Regions from separate parts of the Rheinheimera sp. KL1 genome, predicted to be linked through region 3. Evidence: riboswitches for the same ligand, from Rfam matches in the RefSeq annotation. Region 3 holds a riboswitch; each other region holds the start of a gene.
The links. A riboswitch is a leader RNA that binds a small molecule or an ion and turns the genes downstream of it on or off. The one in region 3 is predicted to bind cyclic di-GMP.

Region 1 (10,450 bases), on a different contig from region 3:
CAGCAACTAGCAGACGTCGGTGGTTTCGCGTATTTAGGCGAGATTGCCAAAAACACCCCTAGTGCAGCCAATATTCTGGCCTATGCCGAGATAGTGCGTGAGCGCGCCGTAGTGCGGGATATGATTGCAGTGGCGCATGATATTGCCGATGCAGGTTATGACCCACAAGGCCGCAACAGTGCTGAGCTATTAGATTTTGCTGAAACTAAAGTATTTAAAATCGCTGAGCAGCGCGCCAACTCGAATGAAGGCCCTGAGCCTATCAACAGCATTCTGTCGAAAACCATAGATAAAATAGACGAGCTGTTCCGTAACCCAAGCGCTGGTGGTTTAACTGGTGTCTCTACGGGGTATATGGATCTGGATAAAATGACCAACGGTATGCAGCCGTCCGATCTGATCATCGTAGCGGCTCGTCCTTCTATGGGTAAAACCACTTTTGCGATGAACCTGTGCGAACACGCCGCTATCACCAGCGACAAGCCTGTGCTTATTTTCAGCTTAGAGATGCCGTCCGAACAAATTATGATGAGGATGCTGGCGTCTTTAGGCCGTATTGACCAAACCAAAGTGCGGACAGGCCAGCTGGATGACGAAGATTGGGCGCGTTTATCCTCCGCCATCGAACTTCTGAACAGCAAAGGCAAAATGTATATCGATGACGCTTCAGGCTTAACACCGACTGAAGTGCGTTCCCGTGCCCGTCGGGTGGCCCGTGAGCATGGTGGCCTGAGCATGATCATGGTCGACTACCTGCAGCTGATGACAGTGCCTGGCTTATCGGAAAACCGGACTTTAGAAATCGCCGAAATTTCGCGTTCACTCAAAGCCTTAGCCAAAGAGTTAAAAGTGCCTGTAGTGGCCTTATCGCAGCTTAACCGTAGTTTGGAACAACGAGCCGACAAACGCCCTGTGAACTCCGACTTAAGGGAATCTGGTTCTATTGAGCAGGATGCCGACTTAATTATGTTTATCTACCGTGATGAGGTGTATCACGACGATAGCCCGGATAAAGGCACGGCTGAGGTTATTATAGGTAAACAGCGTAACGGCCCTATAGGTCGTATTCGCCTGACCTTCCATGGCCGCTATTCACGTTTTGACAACTATGCCGGAACAGCACGTTTTGAGGACGAGTATTAATGAGTCGTCGTCCACAGGCCCGTATTGATTTAGCGGCCTTATTGCATAATTTAAAACAAGTCCGTGCTGCAGCTCCGAGCAGCAAAGTACTGGCGGTACTCAAAGCCAACGCCTATGGTCATGGTTTACTGAAAGTGGCCGAACAGCTCAAAGACGCCAGTGCTTTTGGTGTGGCCCGCATCGATGAAGCCTTGATGCTGCGCGCTGGTGGCATCGTCAAACCTATAGTGCTGCTGGAAGGTTTTTTCCATGCGGACGAATTGCCACAAGTGGTTGCCAGTAACTTACAGGTGGTGGTGCATCATCCAAGTCAGGTTGACGCTTTGCTGGCGGCAGAGCTCGATGCGCCTATCCATGTCTGGCTAAAAATGGACAGCGGTATGCACCGTTTAGGTTTATTGCCGGAGCAGTTTCTGCAGGCCTATCAGCAGTTGTGTCAAAGTGCTAATGTGATCCAGCCTATGCGGTTGATGACGCATTTTGCCAGCGCTGATGAGCTGGCGGTTGATAGCACCCAACAGCAGATCGATCTCTTTATGAACACTGTTGAAGGTTTGGCTGGTGAGCTTTGTTTGGCCAATTCTGCAGGCACTTTGGCTTGGCCACAAAGCCATGGCCATTGGATCCGGCCTGGTTTAGCTTTATACGGTGTTTCGCCGATGGAGCTGGGCAGAGCAGAGCACCATCAGTTAAAAGCCGTGATGAGCTTTAGCAGCAGCGTGATTGCAGTGCGTGACGTGAAGCAAGGCGACAAAGTGGGTTATGGTGGTACCTGGACAGCGCCCGCTGATACCCGTTTAGCTGTGGTGGCAGTCGGTTATGGTGATGGTTATCCAAGAGCAGCCAGCAATGGCTGCCCTGTGCTGATTAAAGGTGAGCGGTATCCAATAGTGGGTCGTGTTTCTATGGATATGACCACAGTCGATATTGGCAAGGCTGATGTACAGATTGGTGACGAAGTGCTGTTATGGGGAGCGGATTTACCAGTAGAGGAAATTGCTGAACGTGTACAGACTATTCCTTACGAGTTGCTCTGTAATATCACCAGCAGAGTCGAATTTCGGTATCTGGAATGAAATTGGGGTCAGATCACATTATTAGTCTGGCCAATAATGTGATCTGACCCCTTAATTATTCGTCGAAGCTGACTTCAATAAACACTTTGCCGAAGTCTGAATCAAAAGGCATCAGAATTTTCGCACCAGTCGTCTTGTGGGTAATAGTGTGGCCTTTACCTGACACAACAACAGGAGTCGCCATACTGAATTCATGGCCTTTTTCGCCGAGAATACGTTTCGCCCCACCAGTCACCATGTTGGTGATTTCGCCAACCATGTCCGTAACTTCTTCGTTAATACTGTCAGGTTTTTCACCCAACATTCTGGACATGATTTCCAGCGCCAAAGATTCTTCAAACGTGACTGAGAACGACCCTTTTGTGGTTGGGCCTATCATACCAATCAAACCTGATACTTCACCGCGAGCCTGTTCATCTTTCTTTAATCGTGGCTGTCCGGGCACAATTTTTGTATTGGCCATGGTACCTAACACGTTGACTAACGAAGAGAGAAACGGATTTACATACTCAACATTCATTTAATTAGCCTGTTCGAAGTCTGGACCTGATTGCGTTGCCAACTTCAAGATTAGGTGGCTCTGCTTTATAACACAAGTCTAGCTTATTGTTTTGGTATGAATTTTTCTAAATTATTTACAATTTTATGCTGTTCTAGTCACTAAAATAGCCAGTGTGACCAGAAGGCGTCAAGCGGATTCAGTCGTTTGACGCTTTTTTCAGACAATTTTGGCAACTGCCGTGAGCTTCCACAGTTTGCCTTTGAATTAAAAAGCCTTTTTCAGAGGCTAATTTTACAAGTTCCTGTTGTAACGGAGATGAATGTAATTCCTCTACATGACCACATTGATCGCAGATCAACAGCTGAGCAGGATGATGTTGCTCAAAGTGATGACAGAGTAAAAATGCGTTGGTCGATTCAATTTTATGAATAAACCCCTGCTCAGTCAGAAAGTCCAATGCCCGATAAATAGTGGCTGGTTTAGCCGCTGGTTCACTGGCTTTTAACTGTTCCAGTAATTCATATGCACCAATACCACCGTGAGTATCCGCCAATAAGCGGAATACTTTTTCTCGTATGGTAGTAAAACGCGCGCCATTCACATCACAAATATGGCGTGCTCTGGTGACCAAAGATTCAATCGACATAACTCAGCCCACTCTCGTAGCAATAGCGGCAGTTTATCACAGAAGTTTGTTCACTCCAGCTTTTGAGTTGGGATTTCCTGATACAAAACAGAAGTTAAGTCATATATGTACCAGAGCCTCTTTTTTATTCTTTGTCTCTTCGTTTTATCAAGGGCGTCGGAGAGTCTCACTTCGTAGCTAGCTGTTTTTAGAGGAGCGCAAGGCAATAAGCGCATAGATTTATAAAGACGTTATCTGCGGCTGACCTATTCTTTGTGCCTTTAAAAGGTTGAAAAGTAATCTAACAGTGATTTTTTGTATTAATTTGTTTGTTTAAGTGTAAAAGTTTGTATATATTGTCGCCGTTTTCTTAGGCTGTATGGTCTGTTGTATCAGTCTAAGTGAAAACACAAATGGCAAACTGTTCCGAAAGGTCAGGACGCAAAGCCGCTGGTCTACTTACTTCTTTGATGAAGTATATGATGGCAGTGGTTGCATGTACTCACTCAGCTTCCTCTGATTTAAAGTATCTGGTCCTCCTTCTTTATAGTTATAAGTTTCTTTGCAGAATCTTTGCCCTTCTTGCCAACAGCCCTAAGTTGTTGTGGTTATTTTATAGCCTTTGAGTGCAGTCCTCAGTTGTACTCAGGTTTTTTGTTTGTATGGAGTTTTTCAATGTTGAAAAGGAAGTTAGCCCTCGGCGTGATCTGTGGTTTCACTTTTTCTGGACTGGTTGCATGTGGTGGCGGTGGAGGCTCGTCTGAACCTGCATCACAGGGTAATTCAACTACTCCGGCCCCAGCTCCAGTTCCTACACCCGAGCCTTCGGCTGCCAATACAGTCAAGTTTTCCGCAGGCACTTATGTGCGTGAGAATCAGGGCACTATTTCCGAAGCTGTTGTTGTCGACGATACTATGTATTACGTCAGCTTTGAGACTGACGGCACCATGTGGTCTCGTGTCGACAAAGTGAAAGACTATGTTGTCGCTGATAAGATTGTTGATGCTCCGGCTGTCTATCAACTCGCGGATCAAACTATGGTTAATTCAGGACAGTTTGATGCAACGCTTACTATCAATAGCGATAAAGTGATTAGCTCAATGACAGGTTTGGCTTTGTCTATGGGTAACAGTTTCTTTCTCAATGGCAATAGATTTAACCCAGTTGAAAATACTACAGATCTTAGCAAGTTGAATGGTCAATGGATTAGCTCCGATTTTCGAAGTGTCCAAATTGACGGCAACACCACACTCAGTGCTGTTGATGCAAACAACTGTCAAATCAGTGGCATTTTAAGTGCGAAGTCCAATGGTGTGTTTGCAGCAACCTTAACTTATAGCAGCTGCGACAAAGCGGGCAGCTACGAAGGTGTCTTATGGTCATACAACTTTAATGATGTGACTTACCTGAAGTGGTTTGGTTTAGACAACGGTAACAAGGCTGTAAGCGCTTCGTTAGATACTGTTGCATCTGAGCAGGAACAACTGGCTTTGTCCGGTAAGTTAAATACGGCCTTTTATGCCAACACTACGGGCAAAATCTTATTTACCAAAAGCAACAAAGTCTATTATTCAGGCGGTAACAATGGTGGAAAATACTTTTTTGAGTATCAGACACCTGTCGATGTCACTACCTTGAACGCGGCAGGTCAAGGTATTACCTGGCCAGTCAAAACTGCTGTGAAGGCTTCATTAAAACTGATGGTGCCGAAATTGACGGGCCAGGCTGTGGAAGGTGAGATCACGTACGACACGGACATGTCTGAATCTTTTTTCAATCTGCAACCTGTGCCAAAGCAATCTTTATTAAGCTCAGTGACGGGGAATTGGGGTGAGTTGAGTATCGCTGATAATGGTAGTTTAAGTGGTAAGTTATTGGATTGTACTGTAGTGAGCGGTACTGTATCCGGCTACGAAAACTCTATCGCTGACATTGCACTAGAGTTAACCTCTTGTGATGGGGCTGGTTCATATTCAGGTGTCGTTACCGCCCAGGATTTGGAAAAAGACCGTTTAATGTTGTTTGTCCATCTAAATAATAACACTGATGTTTCAGTTGGAATCATTAGTGGTGGTTTAGATCGTACTAACTAATGGTTGGCCAGACAGAGTCGCTTTGCGCTCTGTCTGCTATTTATCTGACTCGCCTCGCTGTTTTAAGTCTCTGAATCGAAGACGAAAATTTGCGAGGCGAAAACTAGCTTAAACCTTCTTTTTCATTTGTATTTTTCGTCGTTAATTTATGGTTAATTAATTCTTTGCTATCCTACGCCAAAGCAACTAATATGCCGCGCCCCTGACTTCGTCTTGTAACTAAAGAGTAACAAATGATTACAGTCAACTTTGAGCATAAGCATAAACTAATGAGTAACTTTGCATGTTAGAACAGCACTCCATGAATCCAGAAGTTATTCCAAAAATTATTCATTATGTTTGGGTAGGTACTGCCCCGAAAACAGAACTGGCTTTACGTTGTATTGCCAGCTGGAAGAAGTTTTTACCAGATTACGAAATTATCGAATGGAATAATGAGCGTTTCGCTGCTTTAAATAATCGTTATGCTCAAGAGGCTTTCGCAGCGAAAAAATGGGCTTTTGTGTCAGATTTCCTGCGTCTTTATGCGCTCCGGGAAATGGGCGGATTTTATTTTGATACCGACTTAGAGTTAACTGCAGATCTGCAGCCATTTCGTCATCACGGATTTGTCATTGGTTTTGAGAATTTTAAAGGACGTGTAGCGCCACTCTCAGCAATGATTGGGGCAGCCCCCCGTCATGCGGTCGTTGAAAAGTTGCTAAGCGCTTATGACAGCAAATCTTTTTACAAAGCAGATGGTTCTGAAGATTTAACACCGAATACCGGGTTGTTCAGTGATATATTTGCCCAAAGTTTTAGTTTGAGTAAACCCTACGCGAGTGACCAGATCCATCAATTAACCGAAGATGCTTTCATTTATCCTAGTCATTACTTCTGCACACCTGAACCGGGTAAAGAAAACTTCAGTATTCACCACTTCAATGGTTCTTGGTTTGAGGAATACAGCCGGAAATTGCTGGTTTATCTGGCAGGGTATCAGTTACTGCGCTTGAAGCGTAATAAAGTCCGTAGCGGTGAGCTACCGTTAAAACAAGGCGAGAGAAAAATAGCTTTGCTGGAGCTAAGTTCGCGTTATAGCTTGTTATTGCTAAAATCTCAGCCCTGATCACCACAAACTCCGCTTTACGCTGAAATGCCGGGCTGTCTGGTGTATACTCGCGCGATTTTTCTACACTCTGTATTTAGAGCCGAAGAAAACAGCAGATTAACCAGATGGCAGCCGTTTTATGATAAGTTCGACTAATTCCCCCTCAAAGCCTGTGATTATGGATCACCGTTTCTCCATTGCCCCTATGCTGGACTGGACTGATAGGCATTGCCGTTATTTCCACAGATTATTGTCACAGCACGCTGTGCTCTATACCGAAATGGTCACTACAGGCGCTATCATTTATGGTCAGGGCGATTATCTGGCCTTTAATGAAGAAGAACATCCTGTGGTTGTGCAGCTGGGCGGCTCTGATCCAAAGGATATGGCACACAGTGCTAAGCTTTGCCAGGAGCGGGGTTACGACGCTATCAATATCAACGTAGGTTGTCCGTCGGACAGAGTGCAAAACGGTATGTTTGGTGCTTGTCTTATGGCCAAACCTGAATTAGTTGCGGCCTGTATCAACGAAATGCGCTCTGTAGTGGATATTCCTGTCACAGTAAAAAGTCGTATCGGTATTGATGATCACGACAGCTATCAGTTTTTAGTAGACTTTGTTGGCACTATAGCCGAGTCTGGCTGCAACCAGTTTATTGTGCATGCGCGTAAAGCCTGGTTAAGTGGTTTAAGCCCCAAAGAGAACCGCGAAATTCCGCCTCTGGATTATGAAAGAGTCTATCAGCTGAAAAAAGATTTCCCGCAGTTAGATATCTCCATCAATGGTGGTGTGAAAACGCTGGCTGACTGTTTAACCCATTTGCAGCACGTAGATGGGGTTATGGTTGGACGTGAAGCCTATGCTAACCCTTTGATATTGGCACAAATTGATGCAGCTATTTATAACAACCCACGCGTGGTGCCCACGCCGCATCAGGTGGTTGAGCTGATGTTGCCTTATATTGAACGCCAGATGGCACAAGGCGCACGCTTCTGGCATATAGCACGGCATATGCTTGGGTTGTTTCAGGGGGTACCTGGTGCCCGCTTATGGCGCCGGCATTTAAGTGAAATAGGCCACTTACCGACCAGTGGTCCACAAGTGATGCTGGATGCACTGAAAAAGGTGCCGCAGCTTTAATTTCGAAAACAAAAAAGTGGTGAATTTCACCACTTTTTTGTTTTTAATCTTTGTGTATTTTTTTGATTATTCTTTTTATTTTATTTAATTCATTAAATATCAGTGATTTAGTAAATTTTTTCAGTATGGCATGCACCTTGAAATAGACATAGTGAACTTCACTACTCATTAAGGAGTACGACCATGAAAACACTTGCTACATTAGTCCTTGTTACCACTGCAGCTTTTGCTGTGACTCCAGCAGCGCAAGCCAATGAACTGAGCTTACCTTCAGTCAATACACAAGCCGTTAGTGTGTTAGCTGCCGAATTGATGAGCCAGCAAATGGCTGAGTTAAAAGTTGCTATTCTGGAGCAAAGCCAAAAAGCTCTGGCCGAACTAGCAACCACTTTAGCGACCACCACTGAAACTGAAAAAGAGACTGTAATTGCAGTAGCTAAGGTGGACTAGGGATGCTGAGTTTAACATTAGGGTTGTTGGGTTTATTTTTATTACCCGTAGTTAGTGTTGGCCTGGTGTCTGTGATCTGGCATTGGTTATTACCGCCTTTCGATATTCCTTCTTCAACCCGGTTTTAAGTAGTACCGGGTTTTGCTTTTTTACGTCCTCTCCTGCTTTCCTGTTTGTATCTGTCGATCCCTTTAGATCTACCAATTTTCAAACTTGTCTGAAGTGTCATCCTGCTGTATTTGCATGCCTGAGTTTAGTCTCAATAGGCTGTTTTTAAATCAGCTAAAAAATGGTCAAAAATACTACTTTCGTGTTTTGAATGAAATTTGAGCTATAAAGGTTTTGTTGTTTTTATTTGATTAAGTTCATTAAAAACAATGGTTTAAAATTTATTTTCAAATTGGCACAACAGCTGCAATGTATAGATATCAACAGATGAACTGATGATGAATTAAACCACTAACTAAGGTTGAGGAGAGTCAAAATGGAAATAGCAGCACTGATGGTTGTATTAGCTTGGTTCGGTATTGTTGCAAGCTGGGCAGCTGACGAAGTCTAAATAGCAAAGCGTTGGTGAGTACCAGCAAAAGCACAAATAAAGGTTAGGAGAGTCAAAATGGAAATAGTAGCACTGATGGTTGTATTAGCATGGTTTGGCATAGTAGGTAGCTGGGCCGTAGACGAAATCTGAACGGATTAATCCGGTGAAGGAGGAACAGGACATGTCACTGATTATCATCAACATTGTCGTGGTCTGGGCTTTAGCTGGTTTGCTGTGGATGCTGGATAAAGCGGTAATTAACAAAGTTGGGGAGTAACGTGATGAGAAACGACAAAAACGCCTGGTTTGTAAACAAGGCAAAACGCAAAATTTCTGGTGTATGTGCAGGTTTTGCCGCCTATTATGATCAGCCGATTTGGGTTATTCGCGCACTTGTAGTGGTCATGGCATTCTGCTTTCCGGTCGCAGTTTTGGTTGCTTATATAGCCGCCGCTTTGATACTGCCAGAACGTTGGGTGTACTGATATGAGTTTGTTCGCAACAGGCGACCGGGCAGGTCGCCTGTAGAGCAGTTAAGCTATTAGGCTATAGATAAGGCATTAAACTTTCTTTCGCGCCGTTAAGCGCACCCATTCTTCTTTAACCGCTACCGGGTCAAACTCAAATTCTGCCGCATAGGCATCGATCACCGACTGAGCCTGACTTTCCAGAATACCAGACAGCGCCAGTAAGCCACTTGGTTTGACATAAGCACTGATAATGCCGCTCAATTGTGCAAGCGGACCGGCCAGAATATTAGCCACTACTACATCTGCTTGTAATGAAGCTGGTTGATCCTTGGGCAAATACAGCTCAATTTGTTGTTCTACACCGTTGCGGGTAGCGTTGGCGAGGCTTGATTCAATAGCTTGAGGGTCAATGTCGACACCAACCACACGCTTAGCGCCCAACTTTAATGCGGCAATACCTAAAATGCCTGAGCCACAGCCAAAATCGACCACTAAACTTTGCGACAATTCCTGTGCATCCAGCCATTCCATACAAAGCGCTGTGGTTGGGTGAGTACCGGTACCAAAGGCCAAACCAGGGTCCAGCATCACGTTCACAGCCGTTGGGTCCGGAATATCACGCCAGCTTGGGCAAACCCATAAACGGTTACCAAAACGGATAGGGTGGAAGTTATCCATCCATTCTCTTTCCCAGTCTTTGTCTTCCAGTTGTTCCAGCTTGTACTGCACCCCATTTTTAAAGATGGCTGCTTTTTCCAGCTGACGAACAACCTTGTCCATCTTGTGTTCGGCGTCAAACAAACCCACCACAACCGTATTTTCCCAATACAAGACTTCACCCGGCATTGGTTCGTAAATAGGGGTGTCTTTGGCGTCCACAAAACTGACAGCTTGCGCGCCCCAGCTCATTAGCATATCGCTGACCTGCTCGGCTTGTTTTTCAGTGCTGTTTACGCGTAATTGGATCCACGGCATGGCGTTGCTCTTCACTCTCTGGAAATGGGCGCGAATTGTAGCAGTTTGGCGGCGTAAAATCAGGCGTAAAAATAACAAAGCACCGTGAAGGTGGCTTTGGAGGACTGCAACGCTGCGCTATAAAGTCAACAACGCTGCAGCTTCAAGTACGCAGGGGATTACTTCAGACCGAGTTTATGTTCCAAATAGTGGATATTAGTTCCACCTTTATTGAAGTTCTCGTCTGTCATAATCAGCTTGTGCAGTTCGATATTGGTTTTGATCCCACCGACCAGCAGTTCGCTTAAGGCATTACGCATACGGGCTATCGCGATATCACGGTTTTCACCGTATGTGATCAGCT
Region 2 (10,450 bases), on a different contig from region 3:
TCACTGATAGGTAAACCATAACCTGAATAGCTGCGGGCGATATGCACCACGAATCGAAGGTGAGACATAATCAGCACACGGGCTGCTTCCAAATCACCGTCTTGTTGTAATTTTTCAGCTAAAGAACGTTCTTCTTCCGCTGTGAGCATAGGAATGGTACTTACCGCATGAGTATATGCTTCAAGGCTGCCACTTCCAGCCACTGTCAGAGTCTTCATGTGAGAAGTCTGAATCATGTAATTACCCCTTAATCGCTTGATTGGGTCAAATCTTAGCACTCTTTGAGTGAGAGTGCTAAAAGAAATTTACTTCTTTTAAGATCCTAATTGTATAAGCCCTACTTTTTAATAATATCAATTCATATATAAAGCTTCATTTTTCTTATATGATAAATTTAGAACTTAAAGCCTAGACTAATGAAAAAAACAATAACCAGCTAAGGTCTTTTTTATGTACTGTTATGTTGCTCGTCAGCCTATTTTCGACCGCCAAAAAGCCGTAACAGGCTATGAACTGTTATTTAGAGATGGTGTAAATAACAGCTTTCCGAACGTGAATGCTGATGAAGCAACATCTAAGTTGATTACCCAACACCATTTGTTATTGGGAGTTGAAAAAATCACTAGTGGCAAACAGGCTTTTATTAACTTTTCCGCAGACACTTTAATTCACCACTTTCCTACTTCTATCGATCCAAAGAGCATGGTGATCGAAATTCTCGAAACAGTGCCTATCAGTGATGAACTACTGACCGCCTGTAAAGAATTGCATAAAATGGGCTATCGGCTGGCATTGGACGACCACGATTTTGACGCCAAGTGGGACGTATTCTTGCCTTATGTCAGTATTATTAAAGTCGATGTACGGATGTTTAATATGCTGCAAATCAGTAAATATCTGCGTCGCATCGCCAAATACCCTGTCACCTTGCTAGCGGAAAAAGTAGAAACCGCCGATGAATACGAGCAACTAAAGCAACTGGGCTTTGATTTGTATCAGGGCTATTTTTTTGCTCGCCCTGAGATGCTGAAACACAAACAACTAGGCAGTAATAAACTGAACCTGCTGGCGCTCATCAGCGAATCCAGTAAGGTAAGGCTGAATTTTGATGGTCTGGCAGCTATTGTCGAACGCGATTTGGATTTGTCCTATAAGTTGCTGCGTTTTATCAACAGCGCCAACTTTGCCCTTAAACAATGCATAGGCTCACTAAAACACGCCATGGTGTATATAGGCGAAGCTGAACTAAAAAAGTTTATTTCCCTACTGGCGTTGGCCAATCTGGCCGAAGGCCAATCCGATGAGCTTTTAGTGATGTCTCTGATCCGTGCACGATTTTGTGATCGCCTTGCAAATATTCGCGGCGATTCAGAAAATCCGCCAGCAGCCTTTTTAACAGGTTTATTTTCCTTGGTGGATGCTCTGTTGGAACAACCGCTGGAAGAGTTGTTGGCACAGCTACCTTTGTTGCCTGAAATAAAAGCCGCACTGCTTGAACACAGAGGGGTGCTGGCAGATTACCTCAAAGTAGAACGTACTTTTGAACAGGGTTTGTGGCAACAACAAACTGAACTATCGTCCAGCATGGTGCCGGAGACAGTGGATTTAAATCTGGTGTATTTTGAGGCGGTGGAATGGGGGCAACGCTTACTGACAGTGCAACAGCATTAACCCCGCCACTCCACCCAGTTAAAGGCCTGTTGCTTCAATCTGGCTGATATTGCGACGTACGGCCAAAAAGGAACCAACAAAACCTAAGGCTACAGCAACCAATAACAAATAGCCGAGCTCTGACAGGCTCAAAGGTTGCAGAGTAAAAGTGCTTTCATACAATTGAGTCACATTGGCTATGCCCTGCTTTAACCACCACAGCAGTACTTCCTCGATTAAAAACGTCAGAATGCCGCCGAAAAAACCCAACCAAATTCCTGTATATAAAAAAGGCCGTTGGATATAGCTGTTGGTCGCACCGACCAGTTTCATCACTTCGATTTCATCCTTTTTATTCAGGATCATCAATCGAATGGTATTACCCACGACCAAAAGTACAGCCACCATCAGCAGCAAAGCGACAGCAATAGCCACCTGACGTACCAAACTGACAATAGCATCCAGTCGTTCTAACCAGCCTATATCCAGCTTGGCCAACTCGACATAGCGCTCTTGTTGCAGGGAAGCTAATAAAGTTGAAGCTGCCACACTGGAGGTATTTCTGGGACTGACCAGCATCACATGAGGTAAAGGATTGTCTTCGATATAACTTAATGCGTCACCAAAACCTGACTCCGCGGTGAATTCAGCCAACGCCTGACTTTTATCAATAAACTGCACATCAGCTACTTCAGGGTTGGCTTGCAACAAGGCTATCAGTTCAGCTATCTGAGTTTCATTGGTGTCCGCTTTTAAAAACAAACTGATTTGTGCTGCCTGATCGACACTGGTGCTGACCTGTTGCAGGTTTTTCACCATCAAATGTAAAGTCACAGGTAAAGTTAAACTGACCCCAAGCACAGCCACTGTTAATAAAGACGACGCCGGAGTCAGCCAGATTTCACCTAAACTGGTTAGTGCCTGGCGCAGATGATGTATCCAAAACATCACAAATTTATTCCACAGACTTTGTTTCACTGCAGTGGCGCCTGTAGCCCGGCCTTGAAATAAAATACTCATTCGTCGGCTCCAGAGGACGTTAAGCCATCGTTGATCATGCGGCCATTTTTTAAAGTCAGAGTCCGGTAACGCATCCGGGCTAATAAACTTAAATCGTGGCTGGCAATCAATACAGAAACCCCGACCTGATTAAAGGCTTCAAATACGTTCATAATGTCTTTCGATAACTCTGGATCCAAGTTACCTGTGGGTTCATCTGCCAGCAATAAAGGTGGACGATTGACCACAGCACGGGCTATACCTACCCGTTGTTGTTCACCACCAGATAAAGTGTGAGGCAGGCAACGCACCTTGTCCAAAAGACCGACTTTATCTAAAGCCGCATGCACACGTTTGGTCATGTCTTTGCCGCTGAAACCTTCAATCACCAGAGGCAAGGCCACATTGTCGAACACGCTATGGTTCATCAACAATTTATGGTTTTGGAAGATCATACCAATATCGCGGCGAACATAAGGCACCTGACCTTTATTCACCCGACTTAAATCCACACCATTGATAAAGACTTTACCCGTAGTCGGACGCTCAATCAGGCTAATCAGTTTTAATAAGGTACTTTTACCCGCACCTGAATGGCCTGTTAAAAAAGCCATTTCGCCTTTTTCCAGATGAAAACTCACTCTGTCCAGCGCAACAAAACCACCGCTATAACTTTTTGTGACTTGCTCAAAACGCAACATAATCAGAGATCCCTGGCGAACAACGCCTTAATAAAATCTTTACTGTCGAAAACCCGTAAGTCGTCGATCCCCTCCCCTACACCTATGTAGCGGATAGGTAATTGAAACTGATCAGCGATTGCGAAAATCACACCGCCTTTGGCCGTGCCATCGAGTTTGGTCAAGCTGATGCCGGTAATATCCACAGCTTCTTTAAATAAACGCGCCTGACTTAATGCATTTTGTCCTGTGCCAGCATCCAGCGTCAGCATCACTTCATGCGGTGCATTGGCATCGATTTTTTTCATCACCCGGACTATTTTTTTCAACTCTTCCATTAAGTGCGCTTTGTTTTGCAAACGACCTGCGGTGTCAGCAATCAATACATCCACACCACGGGCTTTGGCAGCCTGATAGGCATCAAAAATCACCGAAGCACTGTCTGCACCGCTATGCTGAGCTATCACCGGAATGGCATTACGCTCGCCCCACACCTGCAACTGCTCTACGGCTGCAGCTCTGAAGGTATCACCAGCGGCTAACATCACAGACTTGCCTTGTTGCTTAAACTGCTGTGCCATTTTGCCAATAGTGGTGGTTTTACCAACACCATTAACCCCTACCATCAGAATCACAAAAGGACCGTCCGCCCCGTTGAGCTGCAAGGGTTGTTCAACATCATCCAGCAACAACGCCATTTCTTGCTGCAACTTATCAAATAGACTATCGGCATCTTTTAGCTGTTTACGATCCGCATGTTGCACCAGCTGTTTAATCAGCTTCTGACTGGTATCTACCCCAACATCGGCCATCAGCAACTGGGTTTCTAATTCTTCGTATAAATCTTCATCAATTTTTTTACCTAAAAACAGACTGGCTAAACCATTACCTAAATTCTGGCTGGTTTTAGTTAAACCTTGTTTTAAGCGGGCAAAAAAACCAGGTCGTTCCGCTGGCTGTGGCTGCAAGCCGCTGACTGGCGCTATAGCAGCCGCTGTTGCAGCTTCAGGCTTCACTTCTGCCATTTCTGCAGCAACCTGCTCCTTGGCAGGAGGAGGCAGTGTTTCGGGCTGACTTTCTGTCACCGGGATCTGCTGTTCTGCTGAGGAATCTGCCGTATCAGCCTCTGTTTTTTTACCAAAACCAAGCCAGGAGAAGAGTTTATTTTGCTTTGTCATAAAGGTCGCTGCCAGAAGATCCGAAAACTAAGGTAAAATTGGCTCATATAGTATCATCTTTAAGATGCAGGACAAAAATACTCAATGAAAACAGCAAAGGGGCGCAGTACTGCTCCGACACATCAGGGGCCTGGCTTTGTCAGGCTGATCAGTGGCAAATGGAAAGGTCGGCGTTTACCCGTCCTGGATGCACAAGGGTTAAGACCAACCTCAGACAGAGTCAAAGAAACGCTGTTCAACTGGTTAATGCAGGATGTCGCTGGCAGCACTGTGCTGGACTGTTTTGCCGGTAGCGGCAGTTTGGGGTTAGAAGCTTTATCGCGCTATGCTGATTTTGTGCTCTTACTGGAAAAAGATGCCAAAGCAGCCACCTTATTGAAACAACATCTGAACACTCTGGGCAGCGATCAAGCCGAAGTTCTGCAAACAGATACCTTGCTGTGGTTGCAAAAGCCGGCACAGCGTCAGTTTGATCTGGTTTTTATTGACCCGCCCTTTCGGCAAAATATGGCTCTAGCTTGCTGCAAAGCTTTGGCAGAACAAGGCTGGCTCAAGTCAGGGGCTCTGGTTTATCTGGAAACAGAAAAAGAATTGGCTATGGATCAACTGCCCGCAGATTGGGTGTTAATAAAAGAAAAGGTAGCAGGGCAACTGGCTTACAGGCTCTGGCAACAACCTTAAAGCCGAAAGCAGAAAAGGCGCCATCAGGCGCCTTTTCTGTATGCAAATTCGATTAGCTGGCGCTACGTGCTTTGATCGCTTCCAGAATAGGAGAAGAAGCGAAACCATTGCTCGTTGCCCACTCGATATCACCTGATTGAGCAACCTGGCTGCCTGGTAACTGCTTGATAATAAATTCAGCAGTATCCGCCGCATTGTGTTTGATAGCATGACGCACTAAAGGTAAGCCGTTACAAACGATACCGTCATAAATGCTTTTTAAACGCAAACGGTTATCTGATAAAGCTTTACGCAGGTTGTTTTTGTTGTTATCAGCTACGTATGCGCAAATAGACTGAACCATTTGGTCATTAGCTGAAGCAGTTGGTGCAACAAATTGAGCGGCGGCGATAGCGATTAAAGCAACAAATTTAAATTTCATAACAAGCTCCGGTGTTGGCTAACACTGATCCATCGATCAGGCTGATTGGTCTGTGTAAACAGGCTGAAACTTCAACAACAGCGTGATGCTGTTATTTATCAGCGAACACGAAAGGAGGAGCTTTGATACCAGCGAACTGGTTTAGATGCGTCCTACGTAATCATCGGATTACGGCAGCCCAGCCATCATAGGTTACCCCTTAGATCTGAAGCTTTGCGTGTACTCCCTTTCGGGAGACTTGCCTTTCGAGCGCGCGCATTTTAAGCAGTGAGTGAACTTTATGCAAGAGAAATTTAAAGGCATCTGCACAAAGTTAAAGTATTGACTGTAAAAGAACTATTTATACAGACAGCAAGACTTTTAGCCGTCTGAGTTTTGAATATCAGGAACAAGCTCCATGCCCAGATTGCTCAAACCTTGTTCACGCACCCACGCCTTCAGCATTTGTACTTGCTCACGCTGAAAACCATCAGTTAAAGGGGTGACTAACTCGATGAGTTCTGCCAGACAATCCATTTCATACTCCATCAGTTCATGATCACGCACCCACTTTTTCAATTCAGCTTCGGTCGTGATATCGATGTCTTCGGCCTGATATTCAATGAGACGTGCAACTGAAGCCTGAGAAATTTTGGCGACGTTAACAAACTCGGTTGCATCCTGCGACAGAATACCATTGAGCATCGAATCCAGTGCTGTAGCTGTATCAATAGCAGGATAGACACCAAACATATCAAACTGACTCTGGTCCGGAGTCGCTAATTCTAACTCGTTGCATAAACGCTCAAAGTTTATTTTCACCTTTTTAACGAACAACCATTCCCACACCAGGTTAAGAATATCGCGACACAACTTCGTATCACCAAAACCTGTGACTTCACTAAAGAGCTGATAATTAGGCAACATACGTTCCAGCAAGGTCGCAGCTATAGCGGCTTGCTGATAAAAGCCCAGTTCACGCATCTTTTGGAAGTTGTTTGCTTTTTGTTTCATGGTTGGTCCATTCCGGTCTGACAGCTGTGGCTGCGCATCATACACAAGCACAGGCTGACAGAAAACACTGTTATTTTTATTCAGTCTACTATCGGCACAGTGCTAATGCGAATATGATCGCAAACTGAGTCAGTCTCTCTTTTTATGAATACAGGTGATTTTATGTCGATGACCATGACCACCCCCGCTTTATTGTTTCCGGCGATTTCTTTGTTGTTACTGGCCTATACCAACAGGTTTTTAGTGCTGGCTCAGCTTATTCGTCAACTGAATACCCGCGAAGGTGGACAAGTGCGTGATCTTGCAAAACGGCAAATAGAGAATCTACGGCAGCGGATGTTTTTAATACGATCGATGCAGCGCTGGGGAGTCATCAGTTTTGTACTTTGTACCTTGTCGATGTTTTTTCTGTTTATGCAATGGGGCTTAGCGGGCCAAATAGCTTTTGGCACCAGCCTCGCCAGTCTGATGTTGAGCTTACTGGTGTCTTTGTATGAAATTCAGATTTCCTGCAATGCGATAAAAATAGAGCTGGAAAGCATGGAGCAAGAGCAGGTTTAACCTGCTCTTAACGTCGCCAGTTGCTGCTCTAACGCGCTGCAATCTGCAGTAGCATCCTGCTGCTGAATAGATAAAATAATTTCACCGACTGGCAAACCAAACTTATATAAAGTCGACTGATTCATCAGTTGTTTGGGTGTAACCAGATAAAGCCAGTCTTCCACTTTAACCTCTATCACGCCATCGCCGTCCGGGATTTGCAATACATATTCCCAATACAAGCTATTACCTGCCTGTTGGCCTTTTGCCTGCCCGGTGACATCTGCAGCTGAACCTGTCACTTTTCCTTCATTGTCCACCGCAAGTTGCCAAATGCGCTGCTCAACTCTGCCATCACTGAACTGGAACAACTCAAATAGAGTTCCTTTATTGCCTTGCCATTGGCCACAAAGCTGAGCTTCAAAGCGCACGCTTTGTTTACCTTGCCAGTTTTTGACCACACCATAAGCGTTCAGTGAACCATTAAAGTAGTCGGGCAGATTAAAAATCGGAGTTTGTTGTTGATAATCCTGAACCTGATGGCTACATCCCCACAACAACAGAGGGGCAAACAAAGCAATAAAACGCATAACTGAAACTCCTGGCATGATATGAAACTGTATACGCATGCTTTGCGACTCTGGCTCAGTCTTATCGCATAGCAAAGGAATAGTCCGGTGTGGAATAAAACCGATTTAATGGATCAACCCAAGCTCTAAGGCTAACAGCACAGCTCTGGTTCTGTCACGAACGCCTAATTTAGCCAGAATGCTGGAGATCTGATTTTTTATAGTGCCTTCTGATTTGTAAAGCGCACTGGCAATCTCTTTATTGGCATAACCAGAGGCCATCAGTTGCAAAATTTGCAGCTCTTTTTCTGATAATTCTTCAATTGCAGCCGGACGGGGAAAATGACTGACCGGGCTCAGACCAGACAATAAACGTTCGGTAATAGTGCTTTGAAAGCAGGTGCCGCCTTGCTGCAGCGTTTGAATGGCTGAAACTAAGCTGTCCAGAGAGACATCTTTGAGTAAATAACCTTTAGCCCCAAGCTGAATGCTCTTTAATACCAGATCATGTTCTTCAAAAGTAGTCAGGATAAGCACAGGAGTTTTTAGTTGCTGCTGCTTTAATAACTCCAACGTAGCTACTCCATCCACTTTGGGCATAGACAAATCGAGTAAAATCACATCTGGCTGATGCTGTTGCACCAGCTCCACCACAGTGGAGCCATCCTGAGCTTCTGCGACCACTTCCACTACACCAGATAGCTGTAATAAACTTTTTATGCCTTGGCGGATCAGCATTTGATCGTCAACCAGCATTACTCGTAACGTCATAAAGGCAATCCTGCAGGTAAAGTCAGCTGTAATTGAAAATGACTATCTTTGACCAGCCATTGTAAAGTTCCGGCGCAAGAGGCAACCCGCTCTTTCATGCCTGTTAAACCATTGCCGGGTTTCCAGTCTGAGGCGACTTTGCCATTGTCATAGATCACTAACTGAACAAAGTGCCCAGCAGGCGTTACTGACAAATAGAACTCACTGGCATGACTGTGTCTTAGCGTATTGGTCAGGGCTTCGCGCACTATTAATAGCAACTGCTGCGCTACTTTTACATCGGCCAGTTCCACATCCACAGGGCAATCCCAGTGAACTTTCACTCCTGGAACATCTGTCAACAAAGTCTCTAACGCTTGATAAACGGAAAAATGCTGCTGCTCTCTTAATGCACTGACAGCTTCACGCACATCGGACAGCAGCAGTTTAGCAATCTGATGGCATTGCTCCACTTTAGTTTTCGCTTCACCTTGCGTTAAATGGCCAGCGACCTGCAAATTAATAGTTAAAGCCGTTAAATGATGCCCCAATACGTCATGTAAATCCCGCGCAATCCGGGTTCGCTCCTGCTGTTGTGATGCCATCATCAATAAATCCTGAGTGGCCAACAAGTGCTGATGAGTTTGCTGTAATTCTTGTTTAGCTTTTTGTTCGGAGCGGGCCTGATGTTTCATCAGCAAAGCAAAAAAGTGAAAGCTGCTGAATAACAGCCCTGTGATCCACATGGAGCGCTGTTCCAGTGCTGCATCCACGCCATACCACATCGCCAACAGAGCAAGCGTTATCAGTACAGCAGTCCGCATCGAAACCAGATAAGGCAACACTGAGACCCAGATAATGCTCAGAATAGCCAGATAATCCAGCGGTAGCATCCAGTTCAGTGCCAAGGCTGACAAAAGCTGCAGTATGTAACAAATTAAGGCAGAAGGAGCCAGGGGCTCATTGCGCTCGTCACTGCGGGTAACCCAATAAAAGCAAGCACCATTGAGAGCAAACAAAGGCACAACCCAGGGCCATAACGGCCAGAGTGTGTCATTAGGCCACATCAGCCAAAGACTGAGCATAAAGACCAAAAACCAGGTCAGTAACCCAGCCAATACATCCCATGCTATTGAGTTTTTAAGTTTCATTTGGTTGAACTGATTTACAGGTCTCAGTTTTGCAGTATGCCTGATTTCAAAAATGGCTCAATAGGCCAAAAGTCATAGTGAAAAATCCTGACTTCTGGCACCTGCGAAAACACAGCTGAAGCTTTAGTCTGGCGGCATCTGATTAAGGGAGAATAATGATGTTTATGCTGCATAGCCTGTTATTAAAATTTCATATCCTGCTGGGTGTGATTGCGCTTTTACTATTCTGGTTGCCTATGTTTAGCCGCAAAGGTAGCGCATTGCATCGCCGATTAGGTCGTTATTATGCCTATCTGATGAAAGCTGTGGCTTTGAGTGGTCTGGTGATGACTTGCATGGTCTGGTTTGACCCAATAGAAATTAAAGGCGCAGGCTTGATGGTTGATGGCCAGATCCCACAGCGCAAATTAGAATTTTTGATGCTGATTAATCTGTTTTTGTTTTTACTCAGCCTGCTGAGCTGGGTCACTATCCGTCATGCGACAGGCAGCCTGTTATGCAAACAAAACCGCGAGCCATTAAAACACTGGAGTTATCAGGCTCCCGTCTGGTTATTGGTCGTAGTAGCTCCTTATGCAGCATGGCAAGGTTTTCAGTTTAGTATGCCACTGGTGATGGTCTTTGCCGGCATATCATTAGTCACCTGCTTTAGCATCCTGAGTTATTTACACACGAAGACAGTCACACCCAATCGTTGGCTGATAGAACATGCCTCAGCCATGATAGGTTCTGGTATAGCCGCCTACACCGCATTTTTTGCCTTTGGCGGGCGCGCTTTATTTGCAGAGTTATTAACAGGCCACTGGATGATGTTGCCCTGGCTGCTGCCCAGCTTGAT
Region 3 (10,450 bases):
AAATCCATTTTAAAAGTCTTATTGCTGGGGTTCTGTTTATGGGGCCTGATGAGTCATTTGGCGACCCGCTTGTTGTTTTTACAGCGGATGGATCTGGCGACAGCAGCCAAAGATGGCCTGGAAGTGTTGTCCTTTAGTCTGATGATGCTGGCGCTGGTGTTACTGATTGTGGCGGTGATTGATGTGCCTTTTCAGCAATTCAAAGTGGCCAATAAGCTGAAAATGACCAAACAGGAAGTGAAAGACGAGCGTAAATCCACAGACGGCAACCCGGAAATTAAAGGCCGCATTCGACAAATTCAGTACCAGATTGCGAGCAGACGTATTGAAGACAGAGTACCGACTGCTGATGTGATTATTACCAACCCGACTCACTACGCCGTCGCGCTGAAATACTCAGAGAAGAAAGCCAAAGCTCCTTATGTGGTGGCCAAAGGCGTCGATCAAATGGCGCTGCGCATCCGTGAGCTGGCGGCTACTCATCAATTAGAAGTCATTGAATTACCACCGCTGGCTCGGGCAATTTATTTCTCCACCCGTGTTGATCAGGAAGTGCCTAAAGGTTTGTACACAGCCGTAGCTTATGTACTGACTTATGTGATGCAACTCAAAGCTTATAAACAGGGGCGAGGCCAAAAACCTGCGCCTATTCCCGATATTTTTATTCCGTCCAGCCTGCAGAAACAGGCTAATGAGCGAGGAAGTACATTGTGAACTGGCGTTCTTTAACTCAACCTTACACCGCAATTCCAGTGTTATTGCTGGCCATTTTGGCCATGGTGGTGTTGCCTTTACCGGCCTGGCTGCTGGATGCGTTATTTACTTTTAATATAGTGCTGTCGATCATCGTACTGTTAGTGGCAGTCTCCAGCCAAAAACCGCTGGATTTCTCTGTGTTTCCGACTGTGTTGCTGGTCGCGACTTTAATGCGCTTGACGCTGAACGTGGCGTCCACCCGGGTGGTGTTGTTACACGGTCATGAAGGCACTCATGTGGCTGGTAATGTGATCCAGTCTTTTGGTGAAGTGGTGATAGGCGGCAACTATGTGGTCGGTATGGTGGTTTTTATCATTCTGATGATCATCAACTTTGTCGTGATTACCAAAGGTGGCGAGCGTATTTCTGAAGTGGCGGCCCGTTTTACGCTGGATGCGATGCCTGGTAAACAAATGGCGATAGACGCCGACTTAAATGCCGGATTAATAGCACCGGAGCAAGCCAAAGAACGTCGTCAAACCATAGCCAAAGAAGCGGACTTTTATGGCTCTATGGATGGAGCTTCTAAATTTGTTCGTGGTGATGCAATAGCAGGTTTAGTCATATTAGTGATTAACCTGTTAGGTGGTGTGGCCATAGGCGTATTTATGCACCAACTGAGCTTAGGCGAGTCATTCCAGCGTTTTGCCTTATTGACTATAGGTGATGGTTTAGTCGCACAGGTACCTTCATTACTGATGTCCGTTGCTGCCGCTATTATTGTCACCCGGATGAATGACGAAGGTGAAATGTCGGACGAAGTGGGCCGACAGTTATTGGCCTCCCCCCGGGTTTTGCTGACCGCGGCTTTGATTATGACAGTGCTGGGTTTAGTGCCAGGTATGCCAACAGCCGCCTTTTTAATTTTTGCTGCGCCTTTATATTTTGCCGCCTGGCGCCTGCAGCAAAAAGCGGATGGCCGCAGTTACACTGAAGTTGAAGCACTGACCGAAAAAATCAGTCAGGAACCTGCGGCTCTGGTCTGGGAAGATTTGCCTTTTATCGATCGGGTCTCCGTCGAGCTGGGCTTCCGCCTGGTCTATCTGGCCGATAAAGAGCAGGGTGAAACTTTATTACAAACCTTAAGAGGTGTACGTAAAACCTTATCAGAGCAATCCGGCTTTTTATTGCCTGAAGTGCGGGTGCGCGACAGCTTAAAACAAAATCCTCAGGAGTATCGGATTAAACTGGCGGGAGTGCCGCTGGTATCGGGTAAATTGCAACCACAAAAGCTGCTGGCTCTGAATACAGGTGATATTTACGGTCAGATGGACGGCGAGTTAACTGTTGATCCGGCCTATGGCTTAGAAGCGGTTTGGATTGAACCAGAGCAAAAAGCCAAAGCGTTAAATTTAGGCTATTCAGTAGTGGATGCCGCTACCGTCATTGCTACTCATGTTGGCAAAGTGATCAAAGAGAATCTGGCTGATTTATTTTTATTTGAGGATATTAAGCAATTTAATAAGCGTCTGGCTCAAGTGGCTCCTACTCTGGCTGAGAGTTTGGAAAAGGCCTTAACCCCTAATCTGCAACTTAAAGTCTATCGTTTGTTGCTCAAGGAGCAGGTCAGTTTAGGCGATGTGGTGACCATAGCCACAGCTTTGGTGGATAGTGCTGAAGTGACCAAAGATCCGATCTTACTGACCAGTGATGTGCGCTGTGCGCTGCAACGAGTGCTGGTAAAACAAGTGTTGGGAGAGAGGGAAGAGCTGGCGGCTTATAGTCTGGATGAAAAGCTGGAGCAAACCTTACAAAGTGCGTTAAATCAGGCGATGCAGGCAGGTAAGGTGGCGCTGGATAGTTTCCCTGTGGCGCCTAATTTACTCAGCCAATTTCAGCGTGCTATGCCGCAGGTGAAAGAGCAAATGCAGCAACAGGGTTATCAGCCAGTGTTGGTAGTTTTACCACAATTGCGGCCTTTACTGGCGCGTTATGCCCGTACTTTTACCCAAGGCTCGCTGGTAGTGTTGTCTTATAACGAAATTCCAGAGCAAATTCGGGTCAATGTGTTAGGTACTTTGGGATAAAAGGAGACCAAATAACAACAAAAAAGGATCTGGTGTTGATCCGTTCGTCGCTTGAAATCGGGATCTGAACGCAATTCAGCCTGAATTCAGACTAAGGTCTGATTTTGTCACCAAAAGGTCATGTACTATAGTTAGAATTCGTATGTTATTGAACTGTAAATATTTTTTTGACATGCTTTTACAATAAAACCAGATGCAGCTTTATGGCTATTTTTTGACTAAATGATTGAACGCCATAAAATAAAGCTTGCAGCCAGTTTTTTTTTGTTTATTGTAGAGTATTAAGTGAGAGTTCATTTTTGTTCAGAACCTCATTTTTCTAACAAGCTTAGAAATTAAAAGGCAAACTGGCCTAAAGGTCAGGACGCAAAGCCTCCGGTCTAAGGATCCAAAAGGATCTACGATAGCGGGGTTGCATTAGCAAGCGGTCACCCAAAAGGTGAACCTGTAGGTTGATCAATACTGGTCGAGCCTCGGTTTTGCCTGTTCAGGTGGATACACCACAGATCCGTCCAGGATTTGGCTGTATGCCTGTCTGCTTTTTTTGCCTTTTAATACTGTTTGTGGTTGACGTTTTTGTCGATTGCGGTTGGGCGGTTTAAAAGGATGAACCTGTGATTATTTCTTTGTTAGGTCTTTGGCTAACATCGGCTGTAGCTACTGCTCCGCAGTACACGCCCGCTATGGATCAATCAGAGTGGCGTATCAGCGGAGATCAGTTTCAGTGCCGGATGGAGCAAGATCTGGGCGCTATGGGTACTCTGGCTTTTAGTAAAGAGCCTGCCCGTGCTATTGAAATGCAACTGACTATGCATGCCGCGCATCTCGAGTTACAGGATGTGCAGGGCCATGTAGTCACTGCTGGCTGGCAACCTGAGCAGGTTGCGCCTGCGGTACAATTTTCCCCCACTTTTATTAATGCCAAAGTAGCCCGTTTTATTGAGCAGGTGCCTGTTGTGATGCAGCAGTTACAGCAGGGGTATTGGCTACAACTGATGCTGGATCTGCCAGGTCAGGAAATCACCCTGACAGTGCCTAATATCAAATCCACTTCAGCCCTCGCAAAATTCCAAAGCTGTATTGACGCTTTATTACCTTTGTCCTGGGCTCAGGCCCGCGAATTCCAACTATTTTTTCCGCTGAATGAACGCCAGCCTTCGGCTGATGACGCGGCTTACCTGAAAACCCTGGCACTTTATATTCAGCAAGACAAAGCAGTAAAAAAAGTACTGATAGACGGATATACCGACGATATGGGAAGCAGCATCGCCAACAGAGTGATGTCTGAAGAACGCGCCGACGAAGTCGCGTCACATTTAATTGAATTTGGTGTCAGCAAAAACAAACTGGAAATCCGTGCCCACGGCAACAGATATCCCGCGGCTGCTGGTAACAAAACACAATCGCACAACAGGAGAGTACTGGTCCGTTTGATCCGTACTCAAAGCTGAAAGACAAGAGTGAACCCATGAACATGAAACATTTACTTTGGATTGAACAATGCCGGCCGGGACAGGACCTGATGCTTTGTGTCAAAGCTGAAGGTTTTCAGTTAAATCACGCCGCAGATCTGAGTGCCGTGCTGAACTCTTGCTCTTTGCATCAACCGGATATCGTAGTGATGGCTGCGGAACTGGCCGAGATACGTACAAAAGACTTAATGGTGCTGTTGAAGAAGCAGTACCCCTCTTGCCAAATCATAGTGCTGGTGGAAAAAGATCAACATGCAGTGGCAGCAGAAAGCCTGAACTACGGCGCTATTGATTATCTGCTGAAGCCTTTTAACCAGCAGCAGTTACAAAACACCATCCGCAATGCATCTTCGATCAGCCGCGGCTTAAAAGACTTAGTGGCTGTATCGCTAGGGAGTCGGCAGGTGTTGCAACTGGCCAATCGCGCTGCGCAAACTGACGCAACAGTGCTGCTACATGGTGAGTCGGGCACAGGTAAAGAGCGTTTGGCCCGTTATATCCACAATGTGTCAGCGCGTCGTGATCAGGCCTATGTCGCAGTGAACTGTGCTGCAATTCCCGACAATATGCTCGAAGCCATGTTGTTTGGTTACAACAAAGGTGCCTTTACCGGTGCCGTCAGTCAGCAAATTGGTAAGTTTGAATCCGCCAATGGCGGCACTTTACTACTGGATGAGATTTCTGAATTACCACTTCCATTACAAGCCAAATTACTGCGGGTATTGCAGGAGCGTGAATTAGAACGTTTAGGCAGCAACAGTAAAATTAAGCTGGATGTGCGTGTGATAGCGGCCAGTAACAAAGACTTGCGTCAGTTGGTAGACCAGGGCTTGTTCCGTCAGGACTTATTTTATCGGCTGGACGTATTACCACTGAGCTGGCCAGCGTTACGCGAACGCAAAGACGACATTATTCCGCTGGCTGAATTTTTTGTACAGAAGTATGCCGATGGCAAATATGTGCTGAGCAAAGAAGCCAAAGCAGCACTGTGCCAATACAGCTGGCCAGGCAATGTGCGGGAGCTGGAAAACGTAGTACAGCGTGCTTTGGTGATGGCACGTGGTATTGAAGTCCAGGCCATTGACCTGAACTTGCCTCTGCCAGCAGTGACAGCTCCAGAATCAGCCAGCATTAACCATCTGAAACTCAACAAGAAGAATGCCGAATTTGATTACATCCTGGGTGTACTGAACCAATTTAATGGTCACAGAACCCGGGCTGCAGAGGCTTTGGGTGTAAGCACCAGAGCCTTACGTTACAAACTGGCCGCTATGCGTGAGCATGGTGTCGATATTGATGCAATAGCTTAAGCAGCAGGAAGGATTAGCTATGATTTCCCCGTTAAATACCCAAAATGTGTTACTCAGCCAGTTTGACCAATTGCAGCAAATTGCCAGCAATGAGCAGGTGATGCCTGCACAAAACGACAGTTTGTTGTCCGGTGATTTTGCTTCAGCGTTACGCTCTATCAATGCGCAGCAAAATCTGTCGTCAGAAATGATGGCGGCGGTCGATGCGGGCCGTAGTGATGATGTGGTAGGCGCTATGGTTGCCAGCCAAAAAGCAGATTTAAGTTTTTCGATGTTGTTGCAAATCCGCAACAAAGTGATGAATGGTGTCGATGACATCATGCGTATGTCTCTGTAAGGCGGGTTTTAAATGAAAACTGAATTGGCAAAAGCTCTGCCTGTGGCGGCTTCAGACAATAGGCTACGGGAAAAAGTGATTAACTTATCCAGCAAAATAAACTGGTTACCTAATGGCGATAAAAGCCTGGCATCCATTGCTTTGCTGGCGACTTTAGTTGCCGCCACTATAGTGGTGATCCTCTGGACTTCAGCAAAGAATTTTGTGCCTTTGTATGGTAATCAGGAGCATTACGATAAAGCCGGGATAGTGGAAATTCTGGATAAAGAGCAGTTTCCATTTCGTATCGATACCGACAGCGGCAATATTATGGTGCCACAGGAACGTTTAGCCGATGCCCGCATTACGCTGGCAGCCCGTGGTATTAAAGCGGCTATGCCTGAAGGTTTGTCTGCAATGCAGGACAAAGTCACCATGGGCACCAGTCAGTTTATGGAGTCGATGCAGTACCAGCACGCTTTAGAAGGTGAACTGGCCCGCACCATTATTACTATGGATGGGGTGCGTAATGCCCGGGTGCATTTAGCTATTCCGAAACGGAATTTGTTTGTTGGCCGGCAGGAAGAAAAATCTGCAGCTTCTGTGATGGTGGATTTAGCTCCTGGTTATAACCTCAAATCTGAACAAGTCGAAGCTATTGTCAGCCTGGTTGCCGGCAGCATTCCAGGTTTGGATAGCCGCAATATTTCTGTTGTGGATCAACGCGGTAAGTTAGTCAGCGGCGATCTGTATGATGAAACTCCGGTCGGTAAAGAAACCGACAAAAAACTCGCCTTTATTGAAAAAGTGGAACGTTCCGTCGAAGAGCGGGCTTCTATTATGTTGTTGCCTATTTTAGGCGACGGCAATTACCGTATTCAGGTGTCGGCTGATGTCGACTTTAACGTGGTGGAAGAAACCCGTGAAGCGCTGGATAAAGAAGGCGTGTTAAAAAGTGAAAACAGTAAAACCGATTCGATGCTCGACCAGCTGGCGATGGGTATTCCTGGTTCTTTAGCCAACCAGCCGCCTGTACCAGCACAGCCAGGTGCAGTTGCGCCAGCTGAAAACAATGAACGTACCTCACAACGTAATGAAATGCGCCGTGAATTTGATACCGGCAAAGCCATTACCCATACCCGTTATGAAATAGGCCGGGTGCGCAGTCAAAGTGTGTCCGTGCTGGTGAATGAAGCTGCTGCAGGTGCAACACCCTGGACTCCAGAGCGTTTAGCTCAGTTAGGCGAAATGATCAAAACCGCGACCGGCCATCAGGCTGAACGGGGTGATCAGTTCAATATCACCAGTTTCAGTTTTGTCCCCAGCGATGCTGCAACTCAAATGGAAGGCATGGCCTGGTGGCAGATGCCTGAAATGAAAGAATATTTGCGTTATCTGATCGGCGCTATTATTGGCCTGGCTCTGGTGATTTTTGGTGTTCGTCCTTTGGTCAATCATTTAGTCAGCCGTAAAAACAAAGAACAACACAATGCTACTGGATTTCAGGGCATAGCTGGTGCACAGGACCAGGCTCAAATGGAAAATGCGGACTTGGCGACAGGGCCAGCCGTACTGGATGCCAAAGCCGATCCGGCTCTGCCGAATGCTCAGGCGACAGGGCCGCAACACAGTATTCATTTGCCTGAAGTGGGCTCTGAATTTGCCCAGCAAATCAACCATCTGCAATTACTAGCCAACCGTGAGTCGGACCGGGTGACCGCAGTGATCAAATACTGGATTGAACGAGGAGTCAGCATTGAATCCGTTAAGAGCTGAACAAAGTAAACAAATCTCGGATCTGGACAGAGCCGCTATCCTGCTGCTGAGTATGGGCGAGGAAAACGCAGCCTGTATCATCAAGAAGTTAGGCCGTAATGAAGTGCGTGCTTTGTCGGAGCGTATGGCCAAAATTGCCAATGTGACTCAGGACGATGTTGCTACTATTCTGACCGATTTTTTTGACCAGTACCGCACCGAGAGTGGTGTCAGCGGCGCGTCCCGTGTCTATCTGGAACGGGCTTTGGATAAAGCTGTAGGCCGCAAATTAGCCCGTGGCATGCTGGATGATATTTACGGTGGCGCTTTGGCTGATGATGTACGTCGTCTGGAATGGGTACCTGCTGAGCTTTTGGTGCGTTTTATGGAGCAGGAACATATTCAGATGCAGGCGCTGATTCTGGCCTTTTTACCAGCCGAGCAGGCCAGCACTATTTTAGGTTTATTTCCGGCGCAAAAACACGACGATATTTTGTTCCGCATTGCCAATATGCGTGAAGTCAGCGAGCACGTGATCGAAGATTTACGGTACACGCTGGAACGTTGTATTGAGTATGTTGGCGAACAGGTTGGTGCCCGTATTAATGGTGTGCAGCAAGTGGCTGACATTATGAACAGGTACAGCGGCAATAAAGCTGAGGTAATGGATTTATTAAAAATGCACGACCTGGCGATGGCCGGAGCTATTGAAGACAAAATGTATGACTTCTACAGCTTAAGTCGCCAAAGCGAAGATGTGTTGAATCAGTTGCTGACCGATATACCGGACGAGCTTTGGGTCACCGCACTCAAAGGCGCCGATGTGGCGCTGACCGAAAGTATTCTGGCTGTGTTGCCCAAACGTCTGGCGCAGGTCTACCGTCAGCAAATTGAGACGATGAAACCTCAGCCTGTGCGTAAAGTCGAAGCGGCCCGTGCTGAGATCATGACTATAGTCAAACAAATGATGGCTGCAGGGCGACTGGAATATCGCCTCTATCCTGAAGAGACGGTAGGTTGATATGAGCGCCGTGCTGCAGCAGGACCAACAATTTCGCTTTCCCGTGTTACAACGCAAGGATGGCAGCGCTACAGCGCAGCAACTCAGCGAGCAGTTTTATCAGCAGGGCTTCCAGGCTGGTGTGGCTGCGACTGAGCAAGAAGCTTATCAGCGTGGTGTGGCTGAGGGTCAGCAGCAACTAGAGCAGTTCTGGCAAAAAGAGCTGGAAAAACAGCAAAACGAACTGAAGCAAAAGCAACAGCGGGCTTTGGATTTCCTCACCGAACAATTTAATCAGCAGCTCCAACATAAAGAGCAACAGTTGGGACAGGAATTGTTATTGCTGGTACAGCAACTGGCCAGCACAGTGTTGCAGACTGAACTGGTGTTGCAGCCGTCTCTGTTACAACTGGCGATTGATCAGTTGTTGCCACAACTGGGCGCAACGGATCCTTTAGTCTCGATCCAGTTGTCTCAGGCCGATGCGTCGCTTTTTAACGGTATCCGCCATATTCAGCAGATCCCGTTGCAGTTTGATGCCGCCTTGCCCTCAGGCCGGGTGCAGTTTAATGGTCGTCAGCAATTGCATCAGCTGGATTTTCAGCAGCGTTTAGAACAAGCCATGGTACCTGTGCGTCGGCAGTTGTTGGGCGAAGATGCGTAAGTCATTCAGCGACAGCCTGAGTCTGGCCAGAGCGCAAATTCAGCCACCGGACTGGGTGCATAGTTATGGCCGTTTGTTGCGCGTCAACGGCATGATCTTATCCGCCGCAGGTCACAGTTTTACCTTAGGTCAGCGCTGTCAGATTGAAAGCGAAGATGGTCAGTGGTTTGACGCTGAAGTGGTAGGTTTTGATACCGATCAGGCGTTTTTAATGCCATTAACTGCAGTAGATGGCTTAAGGGCTGGCGCCCGGGTCCGCACTGTCGCAACAGCCAGTCAGTTGCTGGTTTCCACCGAATTATTAGGTCGGGTACTGGACGGTTTAATGGGCCCGCTTGATGGTAAGCCTGCCATCAAAACCGGCGATCGCATCAGCGCGGCATTACCTGCGGTGAATCCATTACAAAAGAAAGGCGTCAGCGCCCCTTTGGATGTAGGCATTCGCGCCATTAACTCGCTGTTTACTGTGGGGCAGGGTCAGCGCATGGGTTTATTTGCCGGTTCAGGCGTGGGTAAAAGTAAGTTGCTGGGCATGATGACCCGTTATACCCAGGCCGATGTGGTAATAGTGGGCCTGATTGGCGAGCGCGGTTGGGAAGTGAAAGACTTTATCGAACACAGCCTGGGACCTGAAGGATTAAAAAAAGCCATCGTCATTGCAGCACCAGCCGATCAGTCGCCTTTGCTGCGGTTAAAAGCGGCAGAGTTGAGTCACAGACTGGCGGCTTATTATCGCGACTTAGGTTTTAACGTCTTGCTGCTGGTCGATTCACTCACCCGGTATGCTCAGGCGCAGCGTGAAATTGCCTTGTCTGTCGGAGAACCGCCAGCCACCAAAGGTTATCCTCCGTCAGTTTTTAGCAAACTGACGCAACTGGTAGAAAAAGCAGGCAACAGTGCCGATAGCAAAGGCAGTATGACGGCTATTTATACCGTGTTGGCCGAAGGCGATGATCAGCAGGACCCGATAGCAGACGCAGCGCGCGCTATTCTGGATGGCCATGTGGTATTAAGCCGGACTTTAGCCGAACGTGGACATTATCCAGCCATTGATATTGGCGCTTCTATTAGCCGCGTGATGCCACAAATAGTACCGGATCAACAGCTAAAACATGCTTATGCCCTGAAACGACTCTATTCACGTTATTTA

Region 1: linked by a shared signal. The riboswitch ahead of WH43_RS06970 (hypothetical protein) and the one ahead of WH43_RS01355 (OmpA family protein) in region 3 are both predicted to bind cyclic di-GMP.
Region 2: linked by a shared signal. The riboswitch ahead of WH43_RS06645 (DUF3718 domain-containing protein) and the one ahead of WH43_RS01355 (OmpA family protein) in region 3 are both predicted to bind cyclic di-GMP.

The regions. Positions count from the first base shown of each region.
Region 1 covers NZ_LAMX01000013.1:136,034-146,483, forward strand. Annotated here, with positions in the region: gene dnaB (replicative DNA helicase) at 1-1,143, shown strand, start outside; gene alr (alanine racemase) at 1,143-2,219, shown strand; gene WH43_RS06960 (chemotaxis protein CheX) at 2,275-2,739, opposite strand; gene WH43_RS06965 (transcriptional repressor) at 2,918-3,367, opposite strand; cyclic di-GMP riboswitch class I at 3,752-3,846, shown strand; gene WH43_RS06970 (hypothetical protein) at 4,022-5,440, shown strand; gene WH43_RS06975 (glycosyltransferase family 32 protein) at 5,724-6,548, shown strand; gene dusA (tRNA dihydrouridine(20/20a) synthase DusA) at 6,670-7,671, shown strand; gene WH43_RS06985 (hypothetical protein) at 7,855-8,121, shown strand; gene WH43_RS20425 (hypothetical protein) at 8,124-8,249, shown strand; gene WH43_RS06990 (PspC domain-containing protein) at 8,944-9,147, shown strand; gene prmA (50S ribosomal protein L11 methyltransferase) at 9,223-10,107, opposite strand; gene accC (acetyl-CoA carboxylase biotin carboxylase subunit) at 10,266-10,450, opposite strand, start outside.
Region 2 covers NZ_LAMX01000013.1:71,973-82,422, reverse strand. Annotated here, with positions in the region: gene rpoH (RNA polymerase sigma factor RpoH) at 1-236, opposite strand, end outside; gene WH43_RS06670 (EAL and HDOD domain-containing protein) at 451-1,671, shown strand; gene ftsX (permease-like cell division protein FtsX) at 1,690-2,670, opposite strand; gene ftsE (cell division ATP-binding protein FtsE) at 2,667-3,350, opposite strand; gene ftsY (signal recognition particle-docking protein FtsY) at 3,353-4,507, opposite strand; gene rsmD (16S rRNA (guanine(966)-N(2))-methyltransferase RsmD) at 4,592-5,188, shown strand; gene WH43_RS06645 (DUF3718 domain-containing protein) at 5,241-5,609, opposite strand; cyclic di-GMP riboswitch class I at 5,779-5,862, opposite strand; gene WH43_RS06640 (YjaG family protein) at 5,970-6,602, opposite strand; gene WH43_RS06635 (DUF2721 domain-containing protein) at 6,765-7,163, shown strand; gene WH43_RS06630 (DUF3833 domain-containing protein) at 7,160-7,732, opposite strand; gene WH43_RS06625 (response regulator) at 7,838-8,482, opposite strand; gene WH43_RS06620 (sensor histidine kinase) at 8,479-9,612, opposite strand; gene WH43_RS06615 (DUF2306 domain-containing protein) at 9,768-10,450, shown strand, end outside.
Region 3 covers NZ_LAMX01000004.1:22,919-33,368, reverse strand. Annotated here, with positions in the region: gene flhB (flagellar biosynthesis protein FlhB) at 1-714, shown strand, start outside; gene flhA (flagellar biosynthesis protein FlhA) at 711-2,783, shown strand; cyclic di-GMP riboswitch class I at 3,115-3,203, shown strand; gene WH43_RS01355 (OmpA family protein) at 3,398-4,234, shown strand; gene WH43_RS01350 (sigma-54-dependent transcriptional regulator) at 4,252-5,565, shown strand; gene fliE (flagellar hook-basal body complex protein FliE) at 5,585-5,902, shown strand; gene fliF (flagellar basal-body MS-ring/collar protein FliF) at 5,915-7,657, shown strand; gene WH43_RS01335 (FliG C-terminal domain-containing protein) at 7,638-8,657, shown strand; gene WH43_RS01330 (FliH/SctL family protein) at 8,659-9,300, shown strand; gene WH43_RS01325 (FliI/YscN family ATPase) at 9,293-10,450, shown strand, end outside.